DNA from 4 places in the Mesorhizobium sp. M0698 genome. Region 4 is predicted to be linked to each of the others. Evidence: predicted binding sites of a transcription regulator. Region 4 holds the regulator's gene; each other region holds the start of a gene.

What was found. Region 4 encodes PhoB, which activates phosphate uptake and scavenging genes when phosphate is short. Its sites were predicted from a motif close to TGTCATNNANCTGTCAT; they were not measured.
Region 1: the regulator PhoB is predicted to act here: its motif matches at 3,086-3,102, upstream of ugpB (sn-glycerol-3-phosphate ABC transporter substrate-binding protein UgpB).
Region 2: the regulator PhoB is predicted to act here: its motif matches at 2,069-2,085, upstream of phnC (phosphonate ABC transporter ATP-binding protein).
Region 3: the regulator PhoB is predicted to act here: its motif matches at 2,108-2,124, upstream of NKI16_RS22240 (PhoX family protein).

Annotation. Positions count from the first base shown of each region.
Region 1 covers NZ_JAMYPQ010000002.1:85,009-90,594, forward strand. The annotation lists gene tlpA (thiol:disulfide interchange protein TlpA) at 1-433, shown strand, start outside; gene NKI16_RS05020 (bifunctional diguanylate cyclase/phosphodiesterase) at 436-2,868, opposite strand; gene ugpB (sn-glycerol-3-phosphate ABC transporter substrate-binding protein UgpB) at 3,165-4,475, shown strand; gene ugpA (sn-glycerol-3-phosphate ABC transporter permease UgpA) at 4,557-5,441, shown strand; gene ugpE (sn-glycerol-3-phosphate ABC transporter permease UgpE) at 5,450-5,586, shown strand, end outside.
Region 2 covers NZ_JAMYPQ010000002.1:199,231-204,816, reverse strand. The annotation lists gene phnK (phosphonate C-P lyase system protein PhnK) at 1-341, shown strand, start outside; gene phnL (phosphonate C-P lyase system protein PhnL) at 568-1,275, shown strand; gene NKI16_RS05595 (DapH/DapD/GlmU-related protein) at 1,272-1,889, shown strand; gene phnC (phosphonate ABC transporter ATP-binding protein) at 2,167-3,015, shown strand; gene phnD (phosphonate ABC transporter substrate-binding protein) at 3,106-4,014, shown strand; gene phnE (phosphonate ABC transporter, permease protein PhnE) at 4,174-5,130, shown strand; gene phnE (phosphonate ABC transporter, permease protein PhnE) at 5,198-5,586, shown strand, end outside.
Region 3 covers NZ_JAMYPQ010000012.1:51,316-56,901, reverse strand. The annotation lists gene NKI16_RS22240 (PhoX family protein) at 48-2,039, opposite strand; gene NKI16_RS22235 (hypothetical protein) at 2,243-2,581, shown strand; gene NKI16_RS22230 (phosphatase PAP2 family protein) at 2,596-3,297, shown strand; partial or broken gene NKI16_RS22225 (sodium-independent anion transporter) at 3,557-3,781, shown strand; gene NKI16_RS22220 (SMP-30/gluconolactonase/LRE family protein) at 3,818-4,678, opposite strand; gene NKI16_RS22215 (helix-turn-helix domain-containing protein) at 4,794-5,586, shown strand, end outside.
Region 4 covers NZ_JAMYPQ010000009.1:198,671-204,256, reverse strand. The annotation lists gene NKI16_RS19855 (sugar ABC transporter permease) at 1-3, opposite strand, end outside; gene xylF (D-xylose ABC transporter substrate-binding protein) at 146-1,186, opposite strand; gene NKI16_RS19845 (ROK family protein) at 1,473-2,717, shown strand; gene phoB (phosphate regulon transcriptional regulator PhoB) at 2,727-3,416, opposite strand; gene phoU (phosphate signaling complex protein PhoU) at 3,433-4,140, opposite strand; gene pstB (phosphate ABC transporter ATP-binding protein PstB) at 4,173-4,976, opposite strand; gene pstA (phosphate ABC transporter permease PstA) at 4,973-5,586, opposite strand, start outside.

The sequences.
Region 1 (5,586 bases), on a different contig from region 4:
GCTGAAAAGCCTTGCCTTCAACGGCCCCGACGGCAAGCCGACGACGATCGCCGATCATGCCGGCAAGACGGTGCTGCTCAATCTGTGGGCGACATGGTGCGCACCTTGCCGCGCCGAAATGCCGGCGCTCGATGCGCTGCAGAAGGAGATGGGCAGCGATGCGTTTCAGGTTGTTGCCGTCAACGTCGATGCCGGCGACGATGCCAAACCGAAGAAGTTCCTGGAGGACACCGGCGTCAAGTCGCTCGGCTACTATCGCGATGCCACGATGGCGCTGTTCAACGACGTCAAGACGCGCGGCCTGGCGCTCGGTCTGCCGGTCACCATGCTGATCGATGGGCAAGGCTGCCTGATCGCCCATATGAATGGCCCGGCCGAATGGTCGGGGCCGGATGCCAAGCGTCTGGTCGAGGCGGCGCTTCAGCCGGGATAGGCTCAGACCGTGCGCAGGCGCGGCTTGAGCGCGGCAATGCTTGCGCCGCGTCGGCTGGCGGTGCGGATTGCCGGAGCGGCCACGCCCGTCAGTTCCCCGAATGTCTCGATCGGAGCCGGTTTGCCGAGGTAGTAGCCTTGCCCGATCTCGCAAGCCTCGGCGTCCAGGAACTGCAATTCACCCGGCGTCTCGATGCCTTCTGCCAGAACCGGTAGGCCGAGACCGCGTCCAAGCCCCAGCACGGCGCGAACGATCGCCGCGAACTGGGCGTTCTTGTCGACCGATTTGATGAACGACCCGTCGATCTTGATCTTGTCGAAGGGAAAGGCGCTGAGGTTGGACAGCGAAGAATAGCCGGTGCCAAAATCGTCCATCGCCACATGCACGCCAAGCGCCTTGACCTGCCTCAAGGTTGCCAGCGCGCGCGGCATGTCCTTCACCAGGGCCGTTTCGGTGATCTCCAGTTCGAGCCTGCCGGGGGCCAGGCCGGATCTCGTCAATGCGTCGTGCACCTTGCGGCTGAAGTTCGGATTGTGAAGTTGCACGGCGGAGACGTTGACGGCGACCATCAGCGGGTTTGTCCAGCGAACAGCATCGTTACAAGCCGTCGTCAGCACCCAGTCGCCGATCTGCGCGATAGTGCCACTGTCCTCGGCCACGGGGATGAAAACGGCCGGAGAAATGTCACCCCGCTCAGGGTGCTGCCAACGGACCAGGGCTTCGAAGCCGATCATCCTGCCGCCGCGGATCTCCTTCTGCGGCTGATAGACGAGGTGGAACTCCTTGCGGGCGATCGCCTGGCGCAATTCATGCTCCATCACGCGCTTGTCGCGGGCCGCGGTGCCCATGGCTATCTCGAAAAACCGATAAGTGTCCCTGCCTTCGGTTTTGGCGCGATGGAGTGCCGTGTCGGCATGGCTGATCAGGCCGGCCTGGTCTTCGGCATCCAGCGGAAAGAAGGCGATGCCGATGCTGGCCGAGACGAGGCCGGAGCCGACCGAAACCCTGTTTTCCTCCCGGATCGCCGCCAGCAAGTCCTCGGCTATCCGGCCTGCGGCCAGGGGGTCGGGGAGGTTCGGAGCTATGATGGCAAATTCATCGCCGCCGAGACGCGCGAGCATCTGTCCGTGGCGCGGGATGCCGGAAATGCAGTGCGCCAGCTTCTGCAGCATAGCATCGCCGGCCCCGTGGCCATAGAGGTCGTTGACTTGCTTGAACCGGTCAAGGTCAAGCAGCAGGAGCGCCAGATGTCCATCCTTGCCGCCACGATCCATCGAGGCGAATTCTGCTTCCAGCCGGGAAGAAAAGCTCCGCCGATTGGCAAGCCCGGTAAGCGGATCGAAATGCGCGAGGCGGAGGATCTCTTGTTCTGCCTTCTTGCGCTCACGGATGTCGCGAACGGCAAGCACCGTATGAGGCCTGCCGCAGTAGGTGATTTTCCTGGCGATCAGCTCGACAGGAATTCTCGCCCCGTCGCTGCCCCTTAACTTCGCTTCCTGCGCCTGTTCGCCGAAGCCGGACATATCGGCTGCGCTCTGTCCGTCGAAAAGCTCGCCGAATTGCATCGTGTTCAGGGTGGCTGTCGCTGTTCCGGTCAGCTTCGCCATACTGTCATTGGCGCTGACAATGCGGGTGCCATCGCAAACGATCAGACCTTCCACCGCCGCATTGGCGAGATCGTGCATGCGATCGGCCTCGAGCTTCTGGCGGCGAAAGCGCAGGTCGATCCACAGCGCGGCACCCGATAGCACAAGGATTATCAGGCTGGCGACCGCTGCGGCAAAGGCCTGGGAAATGGGCTCGATGGAATGTTCGGATATTTCAATCGAGGAATCCGGAATGATCGACACCGCAGCCATCGCGATGAAATGCAAGCTGCAAATCGCCAGCGTTAAAAGCGCGGCGCCGCCGAAAGTCGCGAGCGCTGACGGACGGCGCAAGACGACAAGGAGCGCCAGTGCCGCGAGGGTCACGCCGGCCAGAAGCGATATCGCGACAAGGAGCAGGTTCCATACGACCCGGCCTTCGACCTCGAAAGCTGCCATGCCGATGTAGTGCATCGTCGCGATGGCGCCGCCCAGAATGGCGCCACCGACGAGGAAATGGTCGATGCCGCGGCGCAAGGTGGCGACCCACATCCCAAGCGCGGTCATGATAACGGCGGCGGCAAGCGAAAAGGCGGATAATCCCGGATTGTATGCGTTCGGTATTCCCGGCGTAAACGCGGTCATGGCGATGAAATGCGTCGCCCATATGCCGAACCCGGTCGAGGCTGCGGCGATCATCAGCCAGACAAGCCGGTTTCGCTCGGTCGATCGGCCGACATGCTTAAGGAGATTAACCGCTGAGAAGCAAGAAATTCCACAGACGAGTGCGGCAAGCGCAACCAGTCTCGGATCGTGCTGACTTACAATACAATTATAGACCGTCAGCATCCTGGTTCACTCGGTCTGCCAAAACTAACAGGGGAGGTGTGACTGATTAGTTCTTGGAGATTTTAACGAATGGTTAACCCGCGGGCCATGAGGCGGGTCTTTTCGGGGGAAAACCGACGCCGCTGCGCCGAAAAGACGGTGATGTGATTTCTTGCGCCCGGTTTCGGTAGCGAGTGCACTTTAGGAAGGAATGATGTTCATTGATCCGCAATAAAACCGTTGTCCGATTGTCATCAGCGCCACATATTGGCTTTGCGGAAGTGCCCCTTTCGCCAATGACAAACGGGAGATGAAACATGAAGTTCTTCGGCTTTGCGGCCGGTATCGCCGCCACCGTGACCCTGCTTTCCACCACCTCCGCCTTCGCCGTCACGCAGATCAGCTGGTGGCACGCCATGACCGGCGCCAACGCCGAGGTCGTCGCCAAGATCTCCAAGGATTTCAACGCCAGCCAGAGCGACTATGAGCTCGTTCCGGTGTTCAAGGGCACCTATCCGGAGACGCTGAATGCCGGCATCGCTGCCTTTCGTGCCGGGCAAGCGCCCGATATCCTCCAGGTGTTCGACGTCGGCACCGGCGTGATGATGGCGGCCGAGGGTGCGATAAAGCCGGTGGCCGATGTGATGACCGGCGCCGGGATGACTTTCGACAAGAGCCAGTATCTGCCCGGCATCGTCGGCTATTATTCGAAGCCGGACGGCACCATGCTATCGTTCCCCTACAACTCTTCCTCGCCGATCCTCTACTACAACAAGGACATCTTCCAGAAGGCAGGCCTCGACGTGAACAATCCGCCCAAGACGTGGAACGAGGTGTGGGAAGCTGCCAAGAAGATCAAGACGAGCGGCGCCGCCCCTTGCGGCTATACCTCGACCTGGCTGACCTGGATCCACCTGGAGAATTTCGCGGCGTGGAATGACGTGCCTTGGGCCACCCAGCAGAATGGCCTGGCCGGCGGTGATGTCGAACTCAAGATCAATGCGCCGATTTTCGTCAACCACTTCCAGGCGCTCGCTGACCTGGCCAAGGACGGCACATTCAAATATGGCGGGCGCACCTCCGAAGCCAAGCAGATATTCCTCGCCGGCGAATGCGGCATCTTCACCGAATCGTCGGGCGGCCTCGGCGATATCGTCAAGTCCGGCATGAACTATGGCATCGGCCAGCTTCCTTACGACAGTGACGCCAAGGGTGCCCCGCAGAACACGACGCCGGGCGGTGCCAGCCTGTGGGTGTTCGGCAACAAGTCGGACGAGGAATACAAGGGCGTCGCGGCCTTCTTTGTCTATCTGTCCAAGACCGATGTGCAGGAATATCTGCACCAGAAGTCGGGATACCTGCCTGTGACGCTCGCCGCATACGAGGCGACCAAGAAATCAGGCTTCTATGACAAAAACCCCGGCCGCGAGACACCCATCCTGCAGATGACAGGCAAGGCGCCGACCGACAACTCGAAGGGCGTGCGCCTGCCGAATCTGCCGCAGGTGCGTGATATCCAGAACGAGGAGATCGAGAAGATGCTGGCTGGCCAGCAAACCGCTCAGCAGGCGCTCGACAATGCCGTCGCGCGCGGCAACGCGGCGATCAAGGAAGCGCTGGAGAACTGACGGGATTATCTCGGTTAGTCGGTTGGAATATCGCCCACGCGGGCTCGCGTGGGCGACACCTGGATAGCGAGGGAAATCAGCCTGTCTCCACGCGTCGTCTTTCCCAACAAGATCCTGCCCTACCTGCTGGTGGCGCCACAACTCGCCATCACCCTGGTTTTCTTCTACTGGCCGGCCGGTCAGGCGCTTTACCAGTCGATGCTCAGGCAAGACCCGTTCGGGCTGAAGAGCAGGTTCGTCTGGTTTGCCAATTTCCGGAAGGTGCTGGCCGATCCGGCCTACCTCAACTCGATCAAGGTCACCGTAGTGTTCTCTCTTGCGACCGCGATCGTTGCCATGGTTGTCGCCCTGCTGCTCGCGGTCATGGCCGAGAAGGCCGTGCGCGGCAAAGGCCTCTACCGCACACTGTTGATATGGCCTTACGCCGTGGCGCCGGCGATTGCCGGCATGCTTTGGCTTTTCCTGTTCAATCCCTCGATCGGCTCGTTGGCCTATTTGCTGAGAAGCCTCGGCATCGTATGGGACCCGCTGCTCAACGGCACCCACGCCATGATCCTGCTGGTGTCGGCTGCTGCCTGGAAGCAGATCAGCTATAACTTCCTGTTCTTCGTCGCCGGCCTGCAGGCGGTGCCGAAAACGCTGATCGAAGCGGCGGCCATGGACGGCGCCGGCGAAACCAAGCGCTTCTGGACCATCGTCTTCCCGCTGCTTGCGCCGACAACCTTTTTCCTGCTGGTCGTCAACACCGTCTATGCCCTGTTCGACACGTTCGGCATCGTTCATGCCGTCACCGGCGGCGGGCCCGGCAAGACGACCGAGACGCTGGTCTACAAGGTCTACAATGACGGCTTCGTCAATCTGATCCTGGGCGATTCGGCGGCGCAGTCGGTCATCCTGATGGCCATCGTCATTGCGCTCACAGCGATCCAGTTCCGCTATGTGGAACGCAAAGTCCATTACGGCTGAGGGAAGCGATGATCGGCCAGTCCCCGCTCCGCACCTTCATCGCCCATGCCGTGCTCATCCTCGGCATATTGATCGTGGCTTTTCCGATCTACTACACCTTCGTTGCCTCGACGCACACGCTGCAAACGATCCTCAGGCCGCCCCT
Region 2 (5,586 bases), on a different contig from region 4:
ACGACGAGCCGCGCGCCTTTTCCGGAGGCATGCGCCAGCGCCTGCAGATCGCCCGCAACCTCGTCACCGGGCCGCGGCTGGTGTTCATGGACGAGCCAACCGGCGGCCTCGACGTCTCGGTGCAGGCGCGCCTGCTCGATCTGTTGCGCGGCCTGGTCACCGATCTCGGCCTGGCCGCCATCGTCGTCACCCACGATCTCGCCGTGGCGCGGCTGTTGTCGCAGCGCATGATGGTGATGAAGGACGGCCGCGTCGTCGAAAGCGGCCTCACCGACCGCGTCCTCGACGATCCGCGCGCGCCTTATACCCAGTTGCTTGTCTCCTCGATTCTGCAGGTGTGACGATGATTGTTCCGGCGTACCCCCCTCTGGCCTTCCGGCCATCTCCCCCTCAAGGGGGGAGATTAGCTGCCGCGTACGGTTTCGCCACTCTCCAACGTTGCAGAACGAGCGAGACGGGGAGGCTGCCAATCTCCCCCCTTGAGGGGGAGATGGCCGGCAGGCCAGAGGGGGGTGCTCAGGCGAAGACATTGCGGGCCGGCGAAGCGCCGAACGGGAGAACCCTCTGATGGCAACCCCGCTCGTTGTCTCCGATGTCGCGAAGAGCTTCACCATGCACCTGCGCGACGGCATCAAACTGCCGGTGGTCGCCGGTGTCTCATTCGCGATCAGGGCCAGCGAATGCGCCGTGCTCGGCGGCCCGTCCGGCGCCGGCAAGAGCTCGATCCTGAAAATGCTCTACGGAAATTATGCCGCCGATGAAGGCCAGATCATCGTCCAGCACGAGGGCGGGCTCATCGATCTCGCCTCGGCCAGCCCGCGCACCGTGCTTGCCGTGCGCCGGCTTACCATCGGCTATGTCAGCCAGTTCCTGCGCACCGTGCCGCGTGTCTCCGCGCTCGACGTCGTGGCCGAACCGCTGGTCGAGCGCGGCGAGGAGCGCGAGGTCGCGCACGGCAAGGCACGCGCCTTGCTGGCGCAGCTCAACCTGCCGGAGAAGCTCTGGGCGCTGCCGCCGGCGACGTTCTCCGGCGGTGAACAGCAGCGCGTCAACATCGCGCGCGGCTTCAGCACCGAGCACCCGATCCTGCTGCTCGACGAGCCGACCGCTTCGCTCGACGCCAGGAACCGCGATGTGGTGATTTCCCTGATCGCCGCCAAGAAGGCAGCGGGGGTCGCTTTGCTCGGCATCTTCCACGATCACGACGTGCGTGAGGCGGTCGCCGATCGCGTCATCGACGTGACCGCCTTCGCCGCCGGGAAAATCGCCGCATGACCAGGAAACTGTCGGAGGCGCCGCTGATCCACGAGACGGCGGAAGTCGAGAACTCGACGCTTGGCCGCTGGACCGAGATCGCCGAGCGCTGCCGGGTTTCCGAAAGCACGCTCGGCGACTATTCCTACATGATGCAGGACTGCGGCGTCTGGTGCGCAACGATCGGCAAATTCGCCAACATCGCCGCAAGCGTGCGCATCAACGCTACCAACCATCCGACCTGGCGGCCGACGCTGCACCATTTCACCTATCGCGCCTCCGACTATTGGGATGACGCCGAGCACGAGAGCGAATTCTTCGCCAAGCGCCGCGCCAAACGCGTCACCATCGGCCACGACACCTGGCTCGGCCACGGCTCGACCATCCTGCCGGGCGTCACCGTCGGCGATGGCGCGGCGGTCGGTGCCGGCGCGGTGGTGTCGAAGGACGTCGCGCCCTACACCGTCGTCGCCGGCGTACCGGCCAAGCCGATCCGCGAACGCTTCGACCGCCGCACCGCGGAGCGCTACCAGGCGCTCGCCTGGTGGGACTGGGACCATGCAAGGCTGCGCGCCGCGCTCGACGATTTTCGGGAATTGTCGGCGGAGGCGTTTCTGGAGAAATATGGCGTCTAAGGGATCGTGAACGGTGAATGGTGAATAGTGAATGGCGGGACGGATAGGTTTCGAGGCTTAGGGAAGCCTCTCTTGCCACCATTCACTATTCACTATTCACTATTCACCATTCACCATTCACCATTCACCATTCGAGCTTCTCGCGCCGAGTTGATCCCGCCCCGCTCCAGGCTGTGGGCAGTAACAAAACTGACATCGTTCCGACACTGCAGGTTCATGCGGCTGCGCTAGCCAGGGTAAACAGACCTTCAATTGCGATTGGACTGGAGCCTGCACCATGTCAGCTACGCTCGAAATCCGCGGCGTCACCCGCCGGTTCGGCAAGAACACCGCCGTCAGCAATGTTCACATCGCGATCCCGCAAGGCCAGATGGTCGGCATCATTGGCCGCTCCGGCGCCGGCAAATCGACGCTGCTGCGCATGATTAACCGCCTCATCGATCCCAGCCAGGGATCCATCCTGTTCAACGGCGTCGAGGTCTCCGGGTTGCGCGGCTCGCCGCTCCGGCGATGGCAGCGCGACTGCGCCATGATCTTCCAGCAGTTCAATCTGGTGCCGCGCCTCGATGTGCTGACCAATGTGCTGCTCGGCCGGCTCAACCACCGCTCGACGCTGTCCAACCTGTTTGGCATGTTCTCCCGCGGTGAATGCGCCGAGGCGGTTGCAGCCCTCGAGCGCCTCGACATCGCCCGCACCGCCCTGCAGCCGGCCGGCACGCTTTCCGGCGGCCAGCAGCAGCGCGTTGCGATTGCGCGCGCCATGATGCAGCAGCCGAAGGTGTTGCTGGCGGATGAGCCGATTGCCTCGCTCGATCCGCTCAACGCCAAGGTGGTGATGGATTCGCTGCAGGACATCAATTTGCGCGAGGGCATCACCGTCATCACAAATCTGCATACGCTGGATACGGCCCGCACCTACTGCAACCGCATCATCGGCATGGCCGCCGGCAAGGTCGTCTTCGACGGCCCGCCCGAAGCCCTCAACCGCGAGGCCGTGCGCATGGTCTACGGCGCCGACAGCAATGGCGGCGAAATCTCCGAGGCCATCACCTCCACCAGTGTCACCATCAAACAGAAAATCGCTGCATCCGCCGGACCGCTCGAGCCCGCATTCCCGGGATATTGAGAACGGCCTGATCGCCCGCCCGCGTCAAAGGCACCTGTCAAAAAATTCGAACGCTACCGGCGCGAGGCCGGGACCAACAGGAGAGAGATAATGTTCAGGAAGATGGTTTTTGGCGCCGTTTCATTGCTCGCCATCGCGGCAAGCGCCGCTCACGCCCAGGATATCAAGGAATTCCGCATCGGCATCCTTGGCGGTGAAAACGAAGCGGACCGGCTGCGCAACTTTCAGTGCCTCGCCGATCACCTGAAGTCCGAATTCGGCTTCGAGAAGGTCTCGCTGTTCCCGGCCGCCGACTATGACGGCGTTATCCAGGGCCTGCTCGGCGGCACGCTCGATTTCGCAGAGCTTGGCGCGTCGGGCTATGCCAGCGTCTACCTCAAGGATCCGAACGCCGTGACCCCGATCCTCACCACCCAGCAGACCGACGGCGCGACCGGCTATTATTCGATCGGCCTTGCGCTGAAGTCGTCCGGCATCACCGACATCAAGTCGGCCAAGGGCAAGAAGCTCGGCTATGCCGACCCGGATTCGACCTCCGGCTACCTGATCCCGCTGACCCAGATCCCGAAAGACACCGGCGCTTCGAACGAAACCTTCTTCGCCTCGACACAGTTCAATGGCGGCCACGAGAACAACCTCCTCGCGGTTCGCGACGGCAAGGTCGATGTTGCGGTTGACGATTCCTCTGGCATCGGCGACTTCAAGAACGGCTACACCTCCGGCACCTTCCACAAGGAAGTCGCCAAGGGCGCCGTGGACCCCAACGATTTCGTTGAAGTCTGGCGCTCCGGCTTGATCCCGAACGGCCCGCTGGTCGTGCGCACCGCACTCGGCGGCGACATGAGCGCCAAGCTCGCCAACTTCTTCACCAGCCTGCCGGCCAAGGACAAGCCTTGCTTCGAGGCCATCGAAGGCGGCGATTTCACCGGCTACGTTCCGGTGAAGCCGGACTTCTACAGCGTCATCGTCGAAGCCCGCAAAGCCGCGATCGGCGGCTGACGACAATTGCGGAAAGGGCGGCGTCCAGTAGAGCGACGTGCGTCCACTTGGACGCACAAAGTACGCTCTAACACTTAGATGCCGCATCGTGCTTTCCGAAAGTCGACTTTCGGGCCGATGCGGTCGCCGCCCTTTTTGCGTGTCCGCTCGTGACCCCGTATGACCTTCGCCGCTACAATTCGTTCAGACGCGGTCCGGCAGGCAGCAGACGCCTGGCGACGCCAGACGTCCTTGCGCCGGTTCTACACGGCGCTCGGCATCGGCTCACTGCTTGTCGCCATGTGCACAGCCATGTGGTTCGCCGACGAGGCCAATGCCGGACATTTCTTCGATCGGCTGCCGCACATACTGGATTTCCTTGGTTGGCTTGTTCCCAAGGACTGGAACGACGTCTGGCGGGCGCTGTTCGACATCGCATCGCCGCACGACAAGGGCAGCCAAGAGTTCAACTTCCCGCTTGGCCGCGTCTATCTCTGGGGCGGCTTTTATCTACCCGAATATTTCGAGCTGATGCTCACCACGCTTAACGTGGCGCTGGTTTCCACTTTCATCGGCTTTGTCTTTGCGGTGCCCTTTTCCTTCATCGCCGCGCGCAACTTGACGCCCAGTCCGATGCTCAGGCTCGTCGTCAAGCGCTTCATGGAACTGCTTCGCGCCTTCCCCGAGATCGTCATTGCCGGCCTGTTCGCAGCCATCCTCTCGACCGGCCCGGTCGCAGCCATCATCGCCATCGGCCTGCATTCCATCGGCGCCCTCGGCAAGCTCTTCTACGAGATCAACGAAAACATCGACATGCGCGCCGAAGAAGGCCTGCGCGCCGTCGGCGCCAACTGGTTCGAGCGCGTGCGCTTTGCCGGCCTGCCGCAAGTGCTGCCCAATTTCATGTCCTACACGCTGCTCAGGATCGAGATCAATGTGCGTATCTCGACCATTATCGGCGCGGTCGGCGGTGGCGGCATCGGCGAGGAACTGAAGCTCTCCATCTCGCGCGGCTTCGGCGCCAAGACGCTGGCATTGGTGCTGCTGCTGTTCACGACGATCTTCCTCGTCGACCAGTTTTCCGCCTGGCTACGCCGCAAGCTCGTCGGCGAGCAGGCATTCATGATGGGTGCCTGACCATGATCCCAAAAAGTGGATTCCGGTTTTTGGAAAAGATCATGGCAAATCAACAAGAAGACTGCCCATGGCCGCAATGACCGCCGATCAGATGCGGTCGATCGAGGAGCGCTTTCCCCAAGCGTTCCGGCGGCCCTTGTACAAACGCTTCGGCCCGCTGGTCCTGTTCACCGGCATCCTGCTCTATCTCCTCTACGCCTTGTGGTTCTTCAGCCTGCCGCAAGTGCTGAGGGAATCGCACTGGGAGCGCCTGCCGCTCTTCCTGACGCAATGGATCAGCTACGATCTGCAGCCGGAATTCCGTCTCGACCAGCCTCAGATCACACCCAGATATCCGCGTTTTTCGGCGCTCGGCGAAGACCCGCATCCCGATTGGGTCATCACCAACGCCAACGGCTCCTACACCATCCTGATCGACGGCCGGGCCAAATCGGTCACCTTCGACAAGACCGAAGC
Region 3 (5,586 bases), on a different contig from region 4:
TCGTATGGCCGAAATCCTTCCTTGAGACTGCAAGACCTTGCTGCGTGTCAGACCGCGATCTTGCCGCCGCCTTGCCTGGTGATGGCAACGACCGCCGGGCGCACCGGCACGTCCGGCTTGAAGTCGGGCCAGCGCGTCGACAAATCCTCATAGTAGGACGGACGGCCGAAAGCCTCCCAGTCCTCGCCGCCGTCGCCCGGATGCTGGACGGCAACGAAGGCGGTCTGGTCGTCCGGCGCAAACAGGGGACCGCACATTTCGGCGCCGATCGGCACGCGGAAGAACAGCTTTGATGTCGCCCGTGCCGTCCCCTCCGTATCGACAGCCCACAGACCATCGGTGCGGCCGGTGGCTTTCGGGCCTTGGCCGTCGGTGGCGACCCAGAGGCGGCCGGCCGAATCGACCGCGCAATTATCCGGCATCCCGAACCAGCCATTGGCGGTGGTTGCGGTCGAGAAGGTGGCGCCGACGTCGGCCACAGCGGGATCGCCGCATTTCAGCAGGATTTCCCACTTGCCCTTTGTCGCAGTGAAATCGCCGCCGTCCTCGACGATCTCGATGATATGGCCAAAGGCGTTCTCGGCACGTGGGTTGGCGGCGTCAACCTGGTCGGCTTTTCGTTTCGAATTGTTGGTCAGCATGACGTAGACCTTGCCGTTGGCGGCATTGGGCTGGATGTCTTCCGGACGGTCCATCTTGGTGGCGCCGAGCAGGTCGGCGGCGCGGCGCGTCTCGATCAGCACATCGGCCTGGCCGGCAAAGCCGTTCTCCGCCGTCAGCGGCCCCTGGCCGAAGACGATCGGCAGCCACTCGACCGAACCGTCGTCGGCAAACTTGGCGACATGCAAGGTGCCGTCGTCGAGCAAATCCATGTTGGCGGCGCGGTCGTCCGGATTGAACTTGCCTGTGGTAACGAACTTATAGGCGTAGTCGAAGCGCTCGTCGTCACCGAGATAGAAGACGACACGGCCATCCTTGGCGACGATCGATTCGGCGCCCTCATGCTTGAAGCGCCCCATCGCGGTGCGCTTCCTCGGCGCCGAAGTCGGATCCTGGACGTCGACCTCGACGATCCAGCCGAAGCGGTTCGGCTCGTTCGGCTCCTTGCCGATATCGAAACGGTCGTAATGCGCTGCCCATTCATAGGCACCTTCGGGAATGCCGAGGCGCTTGTAATTGGCGGCTTCCTTATGCCCCTGCGGCAGCTCGCCCGAGAAATAGCCGTGGATGTTCTCCTCGGCCATGACATAGGTGCCCCATGGCGTGACGCCGCCGGCGCAATTGTTGATGGTGCCGATGACCTTCGTGCCGGTCGGATCGGCGCTGGTCTTGACGCGGTCGTGGCCGGCGACCGGGCCGGAGAGCGCGATCTCGGTGTTGGAGGTGATGCGGCGGTTGAGCTTGCCGTCGCGAACGACCTGCCATTTGCCTGATACCTTGCGTATCTCGACGATAGTGCCGCCATGCGCCGTCATCTCGACGTCGACTTGTTCCTTGCTGAGGGGCGCCTGCTTGGCCTTGCCGTCGACGATGGTGACGAGGCCCGGAAACATCAGGTGCGGATTGGTGTATTCGTGGTTGACCACCAGCAGGCCGTGCTCGGCCGAGCCGTCGATCGGGATATAGCCGACATAGTCGTTGTTGTAGCCGAATTGTCTGGCCTGGGCTTCCGCCGACTGTTTTGTCGGATCGAATTCCGGCGAATCGGCGAACAGCGGATCGCCCCAGCGCAGCAGTACATCGGCGTCATAGCCGGGTGCGACGTGATGCTTGTCGTCGATGCCGGCCTCGAGCTCGTCAAAAGCGAAGGCGGAGCCTTCGGCGGCGCGGGCATTGTCGGCGGTGATCAGCGCCAGCGGGCTGACGGTAGCGGCTATGGCCGAGACGGCAAGCGAGCCCTTGAGGAAGCCGCGGCGCGAGAACCGCGCGGCGATGATCTCACCCATGGTGCGGTTGTCGGTGGGATTGGCTCCTGGCCCATCGTTTTCCTCGAGCAGGCTGGTGCGGAAATGGGCGTCAGGGGAGCGATGTTCGGTCATAGTGGGCCTGCCTCTGGCTGGATGGATTGCTGGAGCGTGTTGCCTGGCCAATCCGGTATCGCCGGCAGGTCACAGTTTGATGACATGCCGGCTAATTACCATCTGCGATTTCGTGTCCAACATCGGGCCCGCTTGACCGCGACCGGCGCTTCGGAAACAAGAGCTGCGGCAGGCGCGTAGGGACACATCGGGAGAGAACAAAAGTGAGTTTCTGGGGACTTGGGCAGCTCTGCGTTTCGACGGTGATCTTCCTGCTGGCGGCGATGGCCGCAAAACAGTGGGGGCTGGCGCCGAGCCTCGGCAAGATTGTGCTGACGTTGGCGCTCTATTCGCTGGGCAATCTGATCATGCTGAGGCTGATCCGTGAATTCGGCATGTCGGTGTCGTTCAGCCTGTCGGCGGTGATCCAGCTGGTGTCGGTGAATGTGGTGGCGCTGGTCTTCTTCGGCGAGCGCGTCAATGCCTTACAGGCAACCGGCATCGTGCTTGCCATCGCAGCTGTGGCGCTGATCACGCTCGGGCCCTATCTGCAAAGGCTGTAACTGCGATCGGGCCGATGAAGAAGATTGCAAGCAGACTGCGCAACTGGCTGGAGTTCCCGGTTCTGCTTGCCGGGCTGGTCATTGCCGGCGGGCTGTGGGGGTTCGAGGAGCTGATGGAGCTGGCGCGGGCCACCACGCCGCATGCCTTCGACACCGAAATCCTGCTTGCCTTCCGCGAGGCCGGGCAGCCTGACAATCCGATCGGACCGGCGTGGCTGGAAGGGGCGATGCGCGACATCACCAGCCTCGGCAGCGCCAGCGTACTGGTGCTGATCACGGCAGCAATGATCGTCTATCTGCTCCTTATCCGCAGGCCAGGCGCGGCGCTTCTCATGTTCGTCGCGGTAGCGGGCGGCCAGCTCCTGTCAAGCGTGCTGAAATTCGATATCGACCGACCGCGCCCTGATCTGGTCTCGCATCTCGCCGATGTGGCATCGCTTTCGTTTCCGAGCGGCCACGCCATGCTGTCGGCGGTGACATATTTGACGCTGGGCAGCATGGCGGCGCGGTTTTTGCCCGGGCGGACAACGAAGATCTATGTACTCGGGCTGGCGGTGCTGACGACGGTGGTGGTCGGCATCAGCCGCATCTATCTCGGCGTCCACTGGCCGTCCGACGTATTGGCCGGCTGGTGCGCCGGCTTTGCCTGGGCGATGCTGTGCTGGCTTGCGGCACGGTTCCTGCAGCGATGGCTTGGGCGGGCCGACGGCACCTGACTCAAATCAGCCTATTGATCAGGCCATGACCGCAGCCTGCCAGCAGGAAAACCATCGACAGCAAGGCTGTCGAGGTCGCCAACGCTTTGAATATCTTCACCCGCTCATCCTTTTGAAGTCGTGCCTGTGAAATCGGGATCGCAGTGGATGTCCCGCCAAACGATGCCGAGGTTTGTAGCATGACAGCGCATCGGCTGGCAAAGAGTGCTGCATGTTTGGAGGCAGACGATCAATCCTTGGCGCAGGAAGACGTCGCCGACCGCGCCAGCGCAGGAACTTCATCCTCGACTGTTCGGCGGTGCCGTTCTTCGATTCAACGGCGGCCAATGTCATCGAGGGTGCGGCCCACAAGGCGAGCCGCGCCGGCGTTCGCTTCATTATATCAGGCGCTTCGCCGCAGATACGCCGCATGCTGATCAACCACGGCGTCAAGCAGCCGCTGGTGACTTATGCCGCCTCGATCACGGATCGCGGGCGCAGCTGAAGAAAGCCGCGCCCGCCGCCTGAGCCGATGGCTGGCTTAGTCGAGGCCCAATGCCGCGATCTCGCCGTCGTTCATCAGCGGCACGAAGATTGTCGACTTGCCGTCGGTGCCGATGTCGGCGCTGCCCGGCTTGAACGTCGCAACCGCTTGCGGCGTGCCGCCGGCTTTGTAGCGGTAGAGCGTGCCGGTCATATACGCGGTGGCGTAGATGCTGCCGCCGATGGCAACGACGCCATCGAGGTTGGCAAACTTTTCCGCGCCGGGCAGTGGCGAAACGGCCTTGGTAGCAAGATCGACCGAGAGCAGGCCGCCCGGCTCCGCGGTGCTGAAGTCGGGCTTGATGCCCTTGCCCCAGGAAGCGACGATCAGCCGGCCGCCATCGGCGAAGATGCCATTCGGCGAAGCAAGCGCCGCATCCCTGACGAACGGTTCGGGCCGGTCGCCGTCGATGCGATAGATCGTATCGGCAAGCATATCCGTGACATAGATCTTGCCGGACGCGTCGGCGGTCACGTCGTTGAGGAAGACCGCGTTCGGCACGTCGATCGTCGATGTTAGCTTGCCGCTTGCGAGATCGACGACGCGCACATGGGTGAGGTCGGCGACGTAGAGTTTGCCGCCGACAATCGCCATGCCCTTGGGCGCGTCCATGCCGTCGGTCCAGTGTTGCGTGACTAGCTTGCCGTCCATCGACAGGATCGACAGATAGCCGTTGCCGTCGGCTTCGCCGGGATTGCCGACGATGTTCGAGACGACAACGCGCTGGCCGGCGGCGTCGAACAGCGCCGATTCAGGCTGCTCGAGGCCGCCGGTGCGCCAGAGTTCAGCGGCCTGAACTGCCGGCGCGGCTGCGATGCCGACCAGGGCGAGAAGTATCGAGGTGAAGAGGCTCGTCATGGCTAGTCTCCTGTAATGGACTGGCGGAGAGCTAGGCCTTTCGATACTTTTCGGGAAGAGCTATCAGGACTAGTACCGAAGGCTGATACCAAATCGTGCAAAAGAGGTGCATCCCATGAACGGCCTGATCTTCGAAGCGCTGAAGCGGACGCTTAAGGCAAAGGGCATCACCTATCGCGTCCTTGCCGAGCGGATGGGTGTTTCCGAGCCGACGGTGAAGCGCATCTTCCACGAGCGCAACTGCAAGCTCGACCGGCTGATGGAGATCTGCACTGCCGCCGGCGTAGAGTTGGAGAACGTGCTCGGCTCTATGAACAGAGGACCAGGACCCGCCAACCAGATCGCGCCGGAGATCGAGCGCAAGCTCGCCGGGCGGCCGGCACTGCTGTTCGTCTTTGTCATGCTTTCCGAGAAATTCACGCCGGAAGGCATCATGCGCTCACAAGGATTGAGCGAGGCTTCGATGTTCCTCTATTTGCGCGACCTCGAGGAACTCGGCCTTATCGCGCTCGGTCGCGGCCTGTCGGCGAGGCTGCTGGTCGAGGCGCCGATCCAGTGGAATTTCGAGGGGCCATTGCGGCCGCTGTTCGAGACGACCAACAAGAATTTCATCGGCTGGGCCATCACCCATCTTGAGCGCGAGTCGACGTTCGTCAGCTTCTCCAGGCGGATGCGGCCGGAAACGGCGGAAATGGTCAGGCGCGAGGCGGAGGAATTGGCGGAGCGCGCCAAATTGCTTGCTCATCACGACCAGCACACGACGCCCGAAGACGGACTGGTCGGCTACAAGTGGACGTTTGCGTTCGGTGCAACGCCGTTCCCGGTGATCATGCCGATCGGGCCGCATCCGCGCGACGCAGGCGCACGGACGGACGATCGAGTTGCGGCTGCCGCAAACGGACGACGTC
Region 4 (5,586 bases):
CATGATGTTTCTCCCGCCGGGTTGCCGTCTGCCGCGGATGCCGGAAGCAGCCTAGAAGTTATCCGCCGGAAGCGGAAAAACAACTCTTGTTGGAAAAACGCCGCGGCGAGCGGCCGCGGCGTTCGGACTTTTCGGAAACGTCGGCTCAGTTGCAGACTGCAACAGTGCCAGCCGTCACCCCGGCGCAGACCTCTTCTTTCTTGATCCAGCCGGCGTCGATGACGACGTTGAGGTTGTCCTTGGTGATGGCGACCGGGGTCAGGAACAGCGACTTGACGGTATTGCCGCCGGGCGTGGTGAAATCCTTCACGCCGGCAATGTCGGTCATCTGCTTGCCGTCGGCCAGTTGCGAGGCGATCTCGGCGGCATTCTTGCCGAGCTCGCGCGCATCCTTCCACACCGACACGGTCTGTGTGCCGAGCGCGATGCGGTTCAGCGCGGCGTGGTCGCCGTCCTGGCCCGAAACCGGAACCGATCCGGCCAGCCCTTGCGCCGTCAGCGCGGCGACGACGCCGCCGGCAGTGCCGTCATTAGCGGCGACCACGGCATCGACCTTGTTGTCGTTGGCGGTCAGGAACTGTTCCATGTTCTTCTGAGCGTTGGCCGGCAGCCAGCCGTCCGTATAGGCCTCGCCGACATTCTTGATCTTGCCGCCGTCAATGGCCTCCTTCAGCACCTCCATCGAACCGGCAAACAGGAAATCGGCATTCGGATCGGAACCCGAACCCTTGATGAAGACGTAGTTGCCTTCCGGCTTCACCTTGAAGACTTCGCGGGCCTGCATGCGGCCGACTTCCTTGTTGTCGAAGGTCAGATAGAACACGTCCTTGTTCTCGATCAGCCGGTCATAGCCGACGACCGGGATGCCTTCGTCCAGTGCCTTCTGCACGGCCGGCCCGATGGCCGAGGCGTCCTGCGCCAGGATGATCAGTGCGCTGGCGCCCTGCGAGATCAGGCTCTCGACGTCGGTGAGCTGCTTGCCGGGGTTGGACTGTGCGTCGGCGGAAATATACTTGTCGCCTGCGGCCTCAATGGCCGCCTTCATTGCGGCCTCGTCGGTCTTCCAGCGCTCTTCCTGGAAGTTCGACCAGGAAACGCCGATGACCTTGTCTTTAGCCTGCGCCACCGACGCCAGCGCCAGCGTCATGGCGACACCCGCCAGAATGGCGGTCGTGAATTTCTTCATCATATCCTCCCTGCGCCGCGTACGGCGTGACCAATTGGCTCAAAGACCAGCTTAGAAGCTCTAATTTTTTCGAGCCTCGAAAAAATACTGGCCCGATCTCCGGCTGCTGTCAACATCGATTCTGATGGATTTTGATGACTCTGCGAGTTTTTTCGAGCGTCGGAATAAACGATGACAGCGCCACCTGCATCTGACACTATTTGCCTGCGTCCGACACTATTTGTCGGACATTACCGACGGCTTCCGGTTCATGAGCGGCCGCGGCAACCGGGAGGAAAGCAAAACAATGTCGGTCGGAATCCGCCATGACGATTTGCGCCGGCGCAACCGGGCGATGGTGATCTCGGCGGTGCGCCGGGCCGGCCAGCCATCGCGTACTGAGATCGCAGCTACTACCGGCCTCAGTCATTCGACCATATCGGCGATCTCTTCCGACCTGATACGGGAAGGCATCCTCGCCGAGAGCAAGGCAAGTGAGCCCGTTTCGTTGAAACGCGGTCGTCCGCAGGTCGGCCTCGCCCTCAACCCGGAAGCGGCGGCGGTGCTGACCGTGGTGTTGTCGCTGAATTTCCTGTCGGCCGCCATTATCGACTATACGGGACAGGTGGTCGCCGAGGAACAGCGCCGGCTGGACACGCTGACCATGCCGCGCGACGAGCTGATCCGTGAATGCATGGCCATCGTCCGGCGCCGGCTGCAGGATCCAGACCTTGACGTCCGCAGTGTCGCCCGCATCGCCCTGGCGATTCAGGGCATTACCGACTCCCCTGCACGCGCCATGCTGTGGTCGCCGATCACGCCGCAGACCGACATCGCCTTTGCCGACATGCTGGAGGACGAATTCGGCATCCCGGCAACGGTGGAGAACGACTGCAACATGATGGCGGTGGCTTTGCGCTGGCGCAATCCGGATCGCTATCGCGACGACTTCATCGCCATCCTGCTTTCGCATGGCATCGGCATGGGGCTGGTGCTGAAGGGCGAACTGTTCACCGGGACGCATTCCTCGGGTGGCGAATTTGGCCACATGATCCATCGTCCGGGCGGCGCGCTCTGCCGTTGCGGGCGGCGCGGCTGCATCGAGGCCTATGCCGGCAACTACGCCATCTGGCGCAACGCCAGGCAGATGAGCGAAGAAAGCGAACCGATCGCCGACGTCAGCGACGCCGACATGCGAGCACTGGCGGCCCGGGCGCGCGAGAAAGATGGGCCGGAACGCGAGGCCTACCGCAAGGCCGGCGAAGCGCTGGGTTTCGGTCTCGGCTCGCTGTTCGCGCTGATCGATCCGGCACCGGTCGCGATGGTCGGCGCCAGTGCCGCCGCCTTCGATCTGATCGAGCCGGCCTTGCGGAAGGCAATCGCCCAGACCGCCGGCGGCCAGCATTCGGGCTCGATCTCCTTCGATACAGAGCCGAACGAATTGCCGCTGATCCGCGAAGGCTGCGCGATGCGGGCGCTAAGCTTCGTCGACCAGGAGATTTTCGCGCCGGGCGCGCAAATGAGGCCCAGCGTCAGAAAGAACGTAGCCTGACCAGGCGGGTCAATCTTCCCTGATCGCATAGCCGGCACCGCGGATGGTGCGGATGACATCCGGCATCCGGCCGTTGTTGACGGCTTTGCGCAGCCGCCCGACATGCACGTCGACGGTGCGTTCGTCGATGTAGATTGTCTCGCCCCAGACATTATCGAGTAACTGGCTGCGCGAGAAGACACGGCCCGGATGCCGCATCATGAACTCGAGCAGCCGGAATTCGGTCGGCCCGAGCCTGATTTCGCTCTTCTTGCGATAGACCCTGTGCGATTCGCGATCGAGCACGATGTCGCCGACCTTCAGCACGCTGGACAGCACTTCCGGCTTGGCGCGCCGCAGCAGCGCCTTGACCCTGGCCATGAATTCCGGTGTCGAAAACGGTTTGACCAGATAGTCGTCGGCGCCGGTCGAAAGCCCGCGCACCCGGTCGCTCTCCTCGCCGCGCGCGGTCAGCATGATGATCGGCAGCCGCTCGGTTTCGGGGCGCACCCGCAACCGACGACAGAGCTCGATGCCGGAAACCGCTGGTATCATCCAGTCGAGCACCAAAAGGTCGGGCACATTCTCCTGCAAACGGATCTCGGCTTCGTCGCCGCGTGTCACCACCTCGACCTGGTAGCCTTCGGATTCGAGATTGTAGCGGAGCAGCACACCCAATGGCTCCTCGTCCTCCACCACCATTATGCGTGGTGCGATCATCGGCTGGGCACCCCCATCATGTCACCGGTGCGGACATTGTCGTTTCGTCCTGCTTCGGACGATTGACCGGCAATTGCTCGCCGGTCAGCACATAATACGCATTTTCGGCGATGTTGGTGACATGGTCGCCGATCCGCTCCAGATTCTTGGCGCAGAACAGCAGGTGCGTGCAAGCGGTGATGTTGCGCGGATCTTCCATCATGTAGGTCAACAGCTCGCGGAACACGGACGTGTATTTGACGTCGATGCGCTCGTCGGCGGCACGCAGCTTGGCCAACGCGGCCGCATCGCCTGCAGCATATTCCTCGATGACACCCTGCACCTGGATGAGAACCAGCTGCGCCATCGCGTCGATGGAATGCGACAGGTCCCGCGGCGTGGCGCTGAGGCCGACCGCACTCACGCGCTTGGCGATATTCTTGGCAAGGTCGCCGATGCGTTCGAGGTCGCCCGCCATGCGGATCGCTCCGACCACATGGCGAAGATCGTGGGCCATCGGCTGGCGTTTGGCGATCAGGGTGATGGCGCGGTCGTCCAGTTCGCGTTGACGCGCATCCATGATGGCGTCGTCGGAAACGACGCGTTGCGCCAGCACGTTGTCGGAATTCAACAGGGCCTTGGTCGCCCCGCCGACCATCGAACCGGCGAGGTCGGCCATGTCGCGGATCAGCTTGCTGATCTGCTCGAGATCCTCGTCGAAAGAAGCGACTGTGTGTTCGCCCATGGTCCTGTCCTCATATGCATGATCGGAACGGCTCAGCCGAAGCGGCCAGTGATGTAGTCCTGCGTGCGCTTCTCGCGGGGCGACGTGAAGATCTTCTCGGTCCGGTCGAACTCGACCAGTTCACCCAGATACATGAAGGCGGTCTGGCGCGACACGCGCGCCGCCTGCTGCATGTTGTGGGTGACGATGACGATCGTATAGTCGGCTTGCAATTCGTCGATCAGTTCCTCGATCTTGGCAGTCGACAGCGGGTCGAGGGCCGAAGCCGGTTCGTCGAGCAGAATGACTTCCGGCTTCACGGCCACGGTGCGGGCGATACAGAGCCGCTGCTGCTGGCCGCCGGACAGGCTCAAGCCGCTGGCGTTGAGCTTGTCCTTGACCTCGCTCCACAGCGCGGCGCGCTTCAACGCCTGTTCGACGCGGCCGTCCATCTCGGACTTGCCGAGGTTCTCGTAGAGCCTGACGCCGAAGGCGATGTTCTCGTAGATCGACATCGGGAACGGCGTCGGCTTCTGGAACAGCATGCCGATCTTGGTCCTGAGGAGGTTGAGATCCTGCGACCGGTCGAGAATGTTCTTGCCGTCGAGCAGCACCTGGCCCTCGGCCGTCTGTTTTGGGTAGAGCTCATAGATGCGGTTGAACACACGCAGCAGCGTCGATTTCCCGCACCCCGAAGGGCCGATGAAGGCCGTGACACTGCGCTCAGGCAGTGACAGGCTGATGTCCTTCAGCGCCTTGCTCTGGCCGTAGTAGAAGTTGAGATTCTTGACCTCGATCTTCGTCTTCTCGACGACCGTTTCGGCCATCGTCATGTCTGGGGACAACATCTGTGTCATCTGTCCTCTCTGCGTCCGGTAAGGCTGCGGGCGAGGATGCTCAAGCCCAGAACCGTCAGGGTGATTATGAGTGCGCCGGTCCACGCCAGTTGCTGCCATTCCTCGTAAGGGCTGAGAGCGAACTGGAAGATGGTCACCGGCAGGCTGGCCATCGGCGCGTTGATATTGCTGCTCCAGAACTGGTTGTTGAGCGCGGTGAAGAGCAGCGGCGCCGTCTCGCCGGAAATGCGTGCTATCGCCAGCAATATGCCGGTGACGATGCCGGACAATGCGGCGCGGTAGGCGACCGAACGGATCACCACCCAGCGTGGCGCGCCGATCGCGGCACCGGCTTCACGCAACGCGTTCGGCACCAGGTTGAGCATGTCTTCAGTGGTGCGCACGACCACCGGAATGACCAGGATGGCAAGCGCAACGGCGCCGGCAATGGCCGAGAAATGTCCCATTGGCCGCACCATCAGCTCATAGACAAACAAGCCGATGATGATCGACGGCGCCGACAACAGGATGTCGTTGATGAAGCGGACGACGGTGGTGATGCGCGAAAAGCGTCCATACTCGGCCATGTAGGTTCCCGCCAGCACGCCGATCGGCGTGCCGACGACAACGG